DNA from 3 places in the Yersinia entomophaga genome. Region 2 is predicted to be linked to each of the others. Evidence: predicted binding sites of a transcription regulator. Region 2 holds the regulator's gene; each other region holds the start of a gene.

Region 1 (3,282 bases), 140 kb from region 2:
ATGACGTGCTGGCAACAAAGGATAAGGGTTGCGCTCGTTGCGGGACTTAACCCAACATTTCACAACACGAGCTGACGACAGCCATGCAGCACCTGTCTCACAGTTCCCGAAGGCACCGAAGCATCTCTGCTACGTTCTGTGGATGTCAAGAGTAGGTAAGGTTCTTCGCGTTGCATCGAATTAAACCACATGCTCCACCGCTTGTGCGGGCCCCCGTCAATTCATTTGAGTTTTAACCTTGCGGCCGTACTCCCCAGGCGGTCGACTTAACGCGTTAGCTCCGGAAGCCACGCCTCAAGGGCACAACCTCCAAGTCGACATCGTTTACAGCGTGGACTACCAGGGTATCTAATCCTGTTTGCTCCCCACGCTTTCGCACCTGAGCGTCAGTCTTTGTCCAGGGGGCCGCCTTCGCCACCGGTATTCCTCCAGATCTCTACGCATTTCACCGCTACACCTGGAATTCTACCCCCCTCTACAAGACTCTAGCTTGCCAGTTTCAAATGCAGTTCCCAAGTTAAGCTCGGGGATTTCACATCTGACTTAACAAACCGCCTGCGTGCGCTTTACGCCCAGTAATTCCGATTAACGCTTGCACCCTCCGTATTACCGCGGCTGCTGGCACGGAGTTAGCCGGTGCTTCTTCTGCGAGTAACGTCAATCACTTCACGTATTAGGTGAAATGCCTTCCTCCTCGCTGAAAGTGCTTTACAACCCGAAGGCCTTCTTCACACACGCGGCATGGCTGCATCAGGCTTGCGCCCATTGTGCAATATTCCCCACTGCTGCCTCCCGTAGGAGTCTGGACCGTGTCTCAGTTCCAGTGTGGCTGGTCATCCTCTCAGACCAGCTAGGGATCGTCGCCTAGGTGAGCCATTACCCCACCTACTAGCTAATCCCATCTGGGCACATCCGATGGCGTGAGGCCCTAAGGTCCCCCACTTTGCTCTTGCGAGGTTATGCGGTATTAGCTACCGTTTCCAGTAGTTATCCCCCTCCATCAGGCAGTTTCCCAGACATTACTCACCCGTCCGCCGCTCGCCGGCAAAGTAGCAAGCTACTTTCCGCTGCCGCTCGACTTGCATGTGTTAGGCCTGCCGCCAGCGTTCAATCTGAGCCATGATCAAACTCTTCAATTTAAGATTTGTTTGATTTGCTACCGAAGTAGCGATGCTCAAAGATTACTTTCTGCAAATATGCATTCGAACCGAAGTTCAAATGTTCACTGCTTTGGTCACTCTTCAAGACTTGATATTTCTTCTGCCTGCCGAAACAGGCTTTGATATCGTCTTGCGAGTGCCCACACAGATTGTCTGATAAATTGTTAAAGAGCAGTGAGTTAGCAACCTTTCGGTGGGTAACTCGAGGTGCGCATATTACGCTTTCCTCACTCAGAGTCAACTACTTATTTCGTTGAATTTCTCTGTTCTCTTTGCCGGCCACTCAGTTACTTGATTCGCTGTGTGCCGTCTCGATGGATGCGCATTATAGGGAGTCGAATTTTTTGCACAACTCTTTTTTCGCCTTTTTCTACTGTTTGAATACTTTTCGCTCCTTACGGGTAGATCTTGCACGATCTCCGCCATTTTCGGCTCGATCCAACCGGCTGTCTGGTTGTAATTCCACCAGCAAAGGATAGTATTGCCAGTAAATTATGATCTTATTACGGGGCTTTGTTATGTCTGATTCTATTCGTCGTTACCTAAATTACACTCCGATCCTTGGCCAGAAGGTAATGATCGATAAATCGAGCGTAGTGATCGGCAATGTTTTGCTCGGTGATGACGTCAGCGTGTGGCCGTTAGTTGCTATTCGCGGCGATGTAAATCAGGTCAAAATTGGTGCTCGCACCAATATTCAGGATGGAAGCGTCTTGCATGTCACCCATCAGTCCGAATACAACCCTACAGGTCATCCTCTTATCATCGGCGAAGACGTGACCGTCGGACATAAAGCGATGCTTCACGGCTGCACGATTGGTAATCGCGTATTAGTCGGGATGGGTTCGATTCTGCTGGATGGCGCGGTTATAGAAGATGATGTGATGATTGGCGCTGGCAGTTTAGTTGCGCCCGGTAAAAGATTAGTCAGTGGTTACCTTTATATGGGAAGCCCGGCTAAGCAGATTCGTCCGTTAACCCCCGCAGAGCTGGAAGGATTGATTTACTCGGCAAACAACTATGTACGTTGGAAGGATGATTACCTGGCTGAAGAAAAGTAATACCCCCCTTCTTGTTCTCTATCTATATAGAGGGAAACAATAGACTCCCTCTATATAGACATATATCTGATGCCTAAATAAAACGACACCTATGCCAATCAGTGGCCGAGTTCTTCGCTCAAAAGCGCTAATACCGGCGTAATCTCCGGCATCACGCCATGCCAAAGATAAAACGCATGCGCCGCCTGCCCTACCAACATTCCTAAACCATCAGCATACTGCGTTGCTCCCAACGCGGAGGCCCAAGTAAGGAAGGGCGTATCTCCCTGTTGATAAAACATATCGTAACAACGAGTGTTTGGGGCAATAAGAGAAGCAGGGAGTGCGGGAACGTCGCCATGAATGCCCGAAGCTGTAGCATTAATAACAAGATCGAAGCACTGCCCTTCAAGATCTGCCATTTCTACTGCTTCTATTTCGCCAAGGTGCCTAAACACTTCGGATAACTGCTGCGCCCGACTAAAAGTTCGGTTAGTAATAACAATCTTACAACCAAAAGAAAGCAGAGGCAGGATAACGCCACGCGCAGCGCCACCGGCACCGACCAGCAGGATACGATCCTGCGGCTTGATCAGCTCCAAACGTTCCAGATCGCTGAGCAAACCGATACCATCGGTGTTATCTCCGAGTAAGCGGCCATCTTCCAAAACCTTTAAGGTATTCACCGCACCGGCAAATTCGGCACGCTCAGTTAACTCCGCCGATGCTGCATAAGCCCGCTCTTTAAATGGCGTGGTGATATTTGCACCTTTCGCCCCCTGAGCAAAAAACGTAGCCAGCGTTGTTTCGAACTCATCATGAGGAGCCAGCACCGTTCCGTAATGATGCTCAATACCCGTTTGGGCGGCAAAAAGGGCATGTATTCGCGGCGACTTACTATGGGCTATCGGATTGCCAAAAACTGCAAACGGTTGTTCCACTCTCTTTCCTTAACCTTGACGGAAACGCTCACCGGTGAGGGCATCACGAATTTCAGATGGATTTAAACGCCCGCCCACCAGCCCGGACAATACTGCCAGATCGGTTCCAAGCTGCTTTCGAACCTCTTCTTCCGTACGGCA
Region 2 (3,282 bases):
TATCGAAATTAAAGCCGATAAAATGGTTATTACTCGTCCCGGCGGCGATCAAAGTAAAACGGTGATCGAAGGTTTTGGTAATCCGGTGACTTTCTATCAAATGCAGGACAACGGGAAACCGGTAAAAGGCCACGGCCAGAAACTGCGTTATGAAGTGGCCAAAGAATTCGTTATTTTGACCGGTAATGCCTATCTGGAACAGCTGGATAGCAATATCAAAGGTGACAAAATCACCTACCTGGTGAAAGAGCAGCAAATGGAAGCCTTCAGTGATAAAGGCAAGCGAGTCACCACCGTGCTATTACCATCCCAGTTACAAGACAAAGGCCCAAACGCTAACGGCCAAAAGAAGAGTAAGTAAAAACTTATGGCAACATTAATCGCAGAAAAGCTGGCTAAGGCTTACAAAGGCCGTAAAGTGGTCGAAGACGTTAGCCTGAAAGTGAATTCCGGTGAGATCGTTGGCCTGCTGGGCCCAAACGGTGCCGGTAAAACCACCACTTTCTATATGGTTGTCGGTATCGTTCAACGGGACGCCGGGCGTATCGTGATTGATGAAGAAGATATCAGTCTGCTGCCGTTGCATGAACGCGCTCGTCGCGGGATTGGCTATCTGCCGCAGGAGGCCTCTATCTTCCGCCGCCTGAGCGTCTATAACAACCTGATGGCCGTGCTGGAAATTCGCAACGACTTGTCCGGCGAACAACGTAAAGAGCGTGCTGAAGAGCTGATGGAAGAATTTCATATCACCCATCTGCGCGACAGCCTAGGGCAATCTCTTTCCGGTGGTGAACGTCGCCGTGTGGAAATCGCCCGCGCGCTGGCAGCTAATCCAAAATTCATCCTGCTGGATGAGCCTTTTGCAGGCGTCGATCCTATTTCCGTGATTGATATCAAGAAGATTATCGAGCATCTGCGTGACAGTGGCCTTGGCGTACTGATTACCGACCATAACGTGCGGGAAACGCTGGACGTTTGTGAACGAGCCTATATCGTCAGCCAGGGGCACTTAATCGCCCACGGCACGCCGCAAGAAATTCTGGCGGATGAGCAGGTTAAGCGCGTCTATTTAGGCGAAGAATTCCGCCTTTGATGTTTGTTTTTTTGGTTCGTGATTCACTAAGGGAAATCGCCGTAATCCTATGAAGCAAGGTTTGCAACTCAGGTTCAGCCAACAGCTGGCCATGACCCCCCAACTCCAACAGGCTATCCGTTTGTTGCAGCTCTCTACGCTTGAGCTTCAGCAGGAGATTCAGTTGGCGCTGGAAAGCAACCCGCTGCTTGAGCAAACGGATGTCCACGAAGAAGTCGACGCCAAAGAGGTTGAGGAGCGGGACGATCTGGATACCCGCGAAGCCCTTGAACAAAAGGATATGCCGGAAGAACTGCCGTTAGACGCGACTTGGGATGAAATTTATACCGCCGGTACGCCTTCAGGTATGGGTAATGATTACAGCGACGATGAACTGCCGGTTTATCAGGGTGAAACGACCCAGTCTCTGCAAGATTACCTGATGTGGCAGGTGGAACTGACGCCGTTTTCCGATACCGATAGCGCCATCGCGACCTCCATCGTCGATGCGGTGGATAACACTGGCTATCTCACCGTGCCGCTGGAAGATATTCTGGAAAGCATGGGTGATGAAAGCCTGACGCTAGAAGAAGTGGAAGCGGTGCTAAAACGCATCCAGCATTTTGATCCTATTGGCGTAGCGGCGCGCAATCTACGGGAATGTCTGTTGGTTCAGCTCTCTCAGTATGCAAAAGAGACGCCTTATCTGAACGAAGCCAAGTTGATCGTCAGCGATTATCTGGATTTGTTAGGTAACCATGATTTCCGCACGATGATCCGCTTAAGTCGCTTAAAAGAAGATACACTTAAAGAAGCGATCGCGCTGATTCAGTCTTTGGATCCGCGCCCCGGCCAGTCGATCAATACCGGTGAGTCCGAGTATGTGATTCCTGACGTTCTCGTACGCAAAGAACGCAGCGGTTGGACGGTAGAACTGAACGCGGACAGCATTCCGCGCCTGAAAATCAATCAGCAGTATGCCGCCATGGGTGGCAGCGCGCGTAATGACAGCGACGGTCAGTTTATTCGCAGTAATCTGCAAGAGGCAAAATGGCTGATTAAAAGCCTGGAAAGCCGCAACGAAACGCTGCTTAAAGTAGCGCGTTGTATTGTCGAACAGCAGATTGAGTTCTTTGAAAACGGTGAAGAACATATGAAACCCATGGTACTGGCGGATATCGCGCAGGCCGTGGATATGCATGAATCGACGATTTCCCGCGTGACTACGCAGAAGTTCCTGCACAGCCCACGGGGTATTTTCGAGCTAAAGTATTTTTTCTCCAGCCATGTGAATACCGAAAGCGGAGGCGAAGCCTCTTCTACGGCGATCCGGGCATTGGTGAAGAAGTTGGTGGCGGCAGAAAACCCTGCCAAACCACTGAGCGACAGCAAGCTAACCACCCTGCTTTGCGAGCAAGGCATTATGGTGGCGCGGCGAACCGTTGCGAAATACCGAGAGTCGTTATCCATCCCGCCGTCCAATCAACGTAAACAGTTGGTTTGACCCGAACAGAGAAGGAAGACACTATGCAGCTCAACATTACCGGACATCACGTCGAGATAACCGAACCTTTACGCGAATTTGTTACCACGAAATTTGCCAAACTTGAGCAATACTTCGATCGTATTAATCAGGTCTATGTGGTTTTAAGCTTGGAGAAAGTGCAACAAATAGCGGAAGCGACAGTCCATGTGAATGGAGGAGAGTTGCATGCAACCTCGGAACACCAGGATATGTATGCGGCCATTGACGGTCTGATCGATAAATTAGCCCGTCAATTAAACAAACATAAAGATAAATTAAAGCAACATTAAGAACATGATGACCGCCAGACTTATATGCCATACAGATTTCAGGATACAGGAAGGCCGCAAACCAAAGAAACTCATAAACTTACATCACTAAGTGATTGGGTGAATGATAGCAGCCAACACCAAGTAGTTTGAAAAATAACGGATATATAGTCTAAAGGGAAAGGTTCTTCACTCACTGTAGCCAGTCGCGCTACATTACCTGAGTCGGCGACATGGATTGACCAGCCGCCGACATCAGGAGTGAAACAGCGCTTAAGTGAAAGATGAGATGACCAACGATTTAGCCATGCAATTAGACTCGGTATTAAATATCGAGTGCACCAAAAGCTCCGTTCACTGCTCGAGTAAAAAACGGGCACTGGAAATCATCAGCGAGCTTGCTGCCAAGCAGCTTA
Region 3 (3,282 bases), 2.1 Mb from region 2:
GTGTACGCCAAATACATCACAAGTATCATCAACACGTAGCCATTTCTTCAGTAATACAACGCCCCACAACCCAGCAACGCCACCGACTAAACCAATAATCAGCGCGCCACCAACGCCCACGGTGCCCGCAGCCGGCGTAATAGCAACCAGACCCGCGATACAGCCGGAACAAGCGCCGAGCAACGATGGTTTCCCACGTAAAATCCACTCGGCAAATACCCAGGATAAAATAGCGCCAGCTGTGGCCACCACGGTATTAATAAAGGCCAATGCGGCAATTTCATTCGCTGAACTGGCAGAACCTGCGTTAAAGCCAAACCAGCCGATATACAGAATAGCGGTACCGGTAAAGACCATAGGCAAGTTGTGAGGTTTAAAGGCTTCTTTCCCAAAGCCTGCTCGTTTACCCAGCATATAGGCACCGACCAAACCGGCTACCGCGGCGTTAATATGCACCACGGTGCCACCGGCAAAGTCCAGCGCGCCATCCTGTGCCAGAAAACCGCCGCCCCACACCATATGCGCCATAGGTAAATAAGAGAAAGTCAGCCAGATCAGAGTGAAAATGAGCACCGCAGAGAAGCGGATACGTTCAGCAAAGGCACCGACAATCAACGCCACGGTAATACAGGCGAATGAAGCCTGAAACGCAACGTGAATCAATTGATAGAAAGTGCCGCTCAGGTTGGTCAAGCCAATGCCTTTCAGCATTGCCATTTCGAAACCACCGAAGAATGCGTTACCTGTGCCGAAAGCCAGACTGTAGCCGTAGATAATCCACAGTACGCAGACCAGAGCGAAAGTGACCATCACCTGTGTCATTAGCGACAGCACGTTTTTCGAACGAATCAAGCCACCGTAAAACAAAGCGATGCCTGGGATAGTCATGAACAACACCAACGCAGTGCAGATCATCATAAAGGCGTTATCGGCTTTATCAGCGACCGCAGGCGCGGCGGCCATAGCCATCGAAGGCAACATGGCTGCTGCGCTCAGGCCCCACACGGATAAACGTTTTTTCATTATCAACCCATCCCTAATCACTAAATTTGAGCCTAGAATCAGAGCGCTGCTTCGTCTGTTTCACCGGTACGAATGCGAATAACCCGTTGCAATTCGGCAACGAAAATTTTGCCATCACCGATCTTGCCGGTGTAGGCCGCTTTGCTGATGACATCAATGACTTCATCCAATTGATCATCGGCAATAGCAATGTCTATTTTGACTTTGGGCAGGAAATTAACGCTATATTCAGCCCCACGATAAAGTTCAGCATGTCCTTTCTGGCGACCAAATCCTTTCACTTCGGTTACGGTCAGCCCCTGAATACCTATGGAGGATAAGGCTTCGCGCACATCCTCAAGTTTGAATGGTTTTATTACCACGGTAACCAGCTTCATATTTGCCCCTTCTCGAATTAAGTCCGAATAACGTCTGCCGCATCAGGGATAAAGCAAAGGATGTGCCATAAATAAACTAGCGAAGAATTTATTGATAAAAAGAGGCTTGAGGATGGATTATCGACTTCAGTATAGGTGTGAATCTCACCGCAGCAGCGAGCAGTACGTTTTTTGTGCACCAAAATAGTGCCACACGCGTCACAAAAGTGCATTTCCACGAACAAGGCGGCGCAAGACGCCAGATTTTAGTGCGGGGAAGAAAATAAGCGGGCATGAATTGAATTTCAGGGGGAAAGCTCCCCCTGACAATCTGAGCTAGCTAATAGCGGCTTCTTCCGGTTCGACGGTCTCCAGTTCTTCGCTAACTAACTGCAATTGATACATTTGATAATAGCGGCCCTGTTGCGCAAGGAGTTCCTGATGCTTGCCTTGCTCCACCGCTTGTCCACGATGCAGAACTAAAATACTGTCGGCATCCACAATGGTCGACAAACGATGAGCAATCACCACCAGCGTGGTATTTTTTCGGATTAAGTGCAAAGCTTTCTGAATAGCCTGTTCCGTGCCGGAGTCAATATTGGCCGTTGCCTCGTCCAGAATCAGAATTTGCGGCGTTTGTACCAATACACGAGCCATAGCCAGTAGCTGTTTTTGTCCAACCGACAGCGTATTGCCCTGCTCCCCCAAACGAGTGTGTAATCCTTCCGGCAAGGCGCGGACCAAAGGTGCCAGTTGAACGGTTTCCAGCGTCTGCCAAACCTGTTCCTCACTGATATCACGCCCCAGTGTAATATTGGCAAAGAAAGAATCAGCCAACACCACCGGATCTTGCTGCACCATGGAGACACCCTGTCGCAGCACTTGATGAGAGAGTGTGTCAAGCGGGCGCCCATCCAGCAGAATCTCTCCCTGCTGTACCGGGTAATAGCCCATCAGCAAGTTGGCTAGCGTACTTTTCCCACTGCCGGTATGCCCGACCAATGCGACAAAGCCTCGCGACGGCACATCCAGATTGATGTGGTTTAGCACTGTTTTATCCGAACGATAAGAGAAGGAAACGTCCCGCATCCGGATATGACCGCTGGTCAGTGGATTATTATCCTGACCGTAACCTTGCTGAGCGCGATCCATCAGTTCGAATATACGTTCCCCAGCCACCACCGCCTGCTGCATGATTGATTGCTGAGAAGTTAGCTCGATTAAAGGTTCATTCAGGCGACCAAGGTAGTTAATAAACGCGTACAGTACCCCCACACCCACCGAGCCTTCTGGGCTCAACCCAAACAGTAACAACAGCCCGCAAAGTACCAATGCCGAAAACAAGCTGAGTAATGGCCGTAGCAGGAAGCCTTCTAGACGCAGAGTTTGCATTCGCGCCCTATAGTGCGCCCGATTAACGGCAGACATTCGCTCGCCAAAACGAACCTGCTGGCGGAATTGCTGAATGACCCCCATGCCGTTGATAACTTCGTTAAAACCATCGTTAATATCTGCCAGATAGGCGCGTACTCGCCGTACCACCGGCGTGCTGTAGCGTTGATAAAGCGCCATGACCACCAAAACCGCCGGAAAAATACAGATGGCAATCCACGCCATACGCCAATCGAGGCTAAACATCGCCACCAGCATCGCGCCAATTAACGCCGCACTTTTCAGCACGGTAGAAACCACCATCACATATAAATCTTTAATGACTTCGGTATCGTTAGTAACGCGAGAAATTAATTGACCGACCGGCTGAGTATCAAATGCGCTAAGCGGCTGGCGTAGTGCGGCATCCATGACTTCAATACGCAACTGTTGCACCACACCCACGGCAGCCCGGTTAAACAGAATCGTCTGAAAATAATGCAGCGCCGCCGCCAAGAGTTGCAGCAGCAAA

The links. The regulator sigma-54, encoded in region 2, starts transcription at its own class of promoters, with help from an activator protein. The targets are predictions, from matches to a motif close to GTTGGCACANNTTTCGCTNT.
Positions count from the first base shown of each region.
Region 1: a site for sigma-54 is predicted at 1,536-1,555, ahead of PL78_RS11155 (gamma carbonic anhydrase family protein). Genes of this name have one in related genera too.
Region 3: a site for sigma-54 is predicted at 1,451-1,470, ahead of glnK (P-II family nitrogen regulator). Genes of this name have one in related genera too.

Region 1 covers NZ_CP010029.1:2,443,426-2,446,707, forward strand. The annotation lists rRNA gene PL78_RS11150 (16S ribosomal RNA) at 1-1,139, opposite strand, end outside; gene PL78_RS11155 (gamma carbonic anhydrase family protein) at 1,679-2,221, shown strand; gene aroE (shikimate dehydrogenase) at 2,320-3,141, opposite strand; gene tsaC (L-threonylcarbamoyladenylate synthase type 1 TsaC) at 3,151-3,282, opposite strand, start outside.
Region 2 covers NZ_CP010029.1:2,303,411-2,306,692, forward strand. The annotation lists gene lptA (lipopolysaccharide ABC transporter substrate-binding protein LptA) at 1-361, shown strand, start outside; gene lptB (LPS export ABC transporter ATP-binding protein) at 368-1,093, shown strand; gene rpoN (RNA polymerase factor sigma-54) at 1,143-2,576, shown strand; gene hpf (ribosome hibernation promoting factor) at 2,600-2,887, shown strand; gene ptsN (PTS IIA-like nitrogen regulatory protein PtsN) at 3,156-3,282, shown strand, end outside.
Region 3 covers NZ_CP010029.1:90,889-94,170, reverse strand. The annotation lists gene amtB (ammonium transporter AmtB) at 1-1,023, opposite strand, end outside; gene glnK (P-II family nitrogen regulator) at 1,062-1,400, opposite strand; gene PL78_RS00520 (SmdB family multidrug efflux ABC transporter permease/ATP-binding protein) at 1,716-3,282, opposite strand, start outside.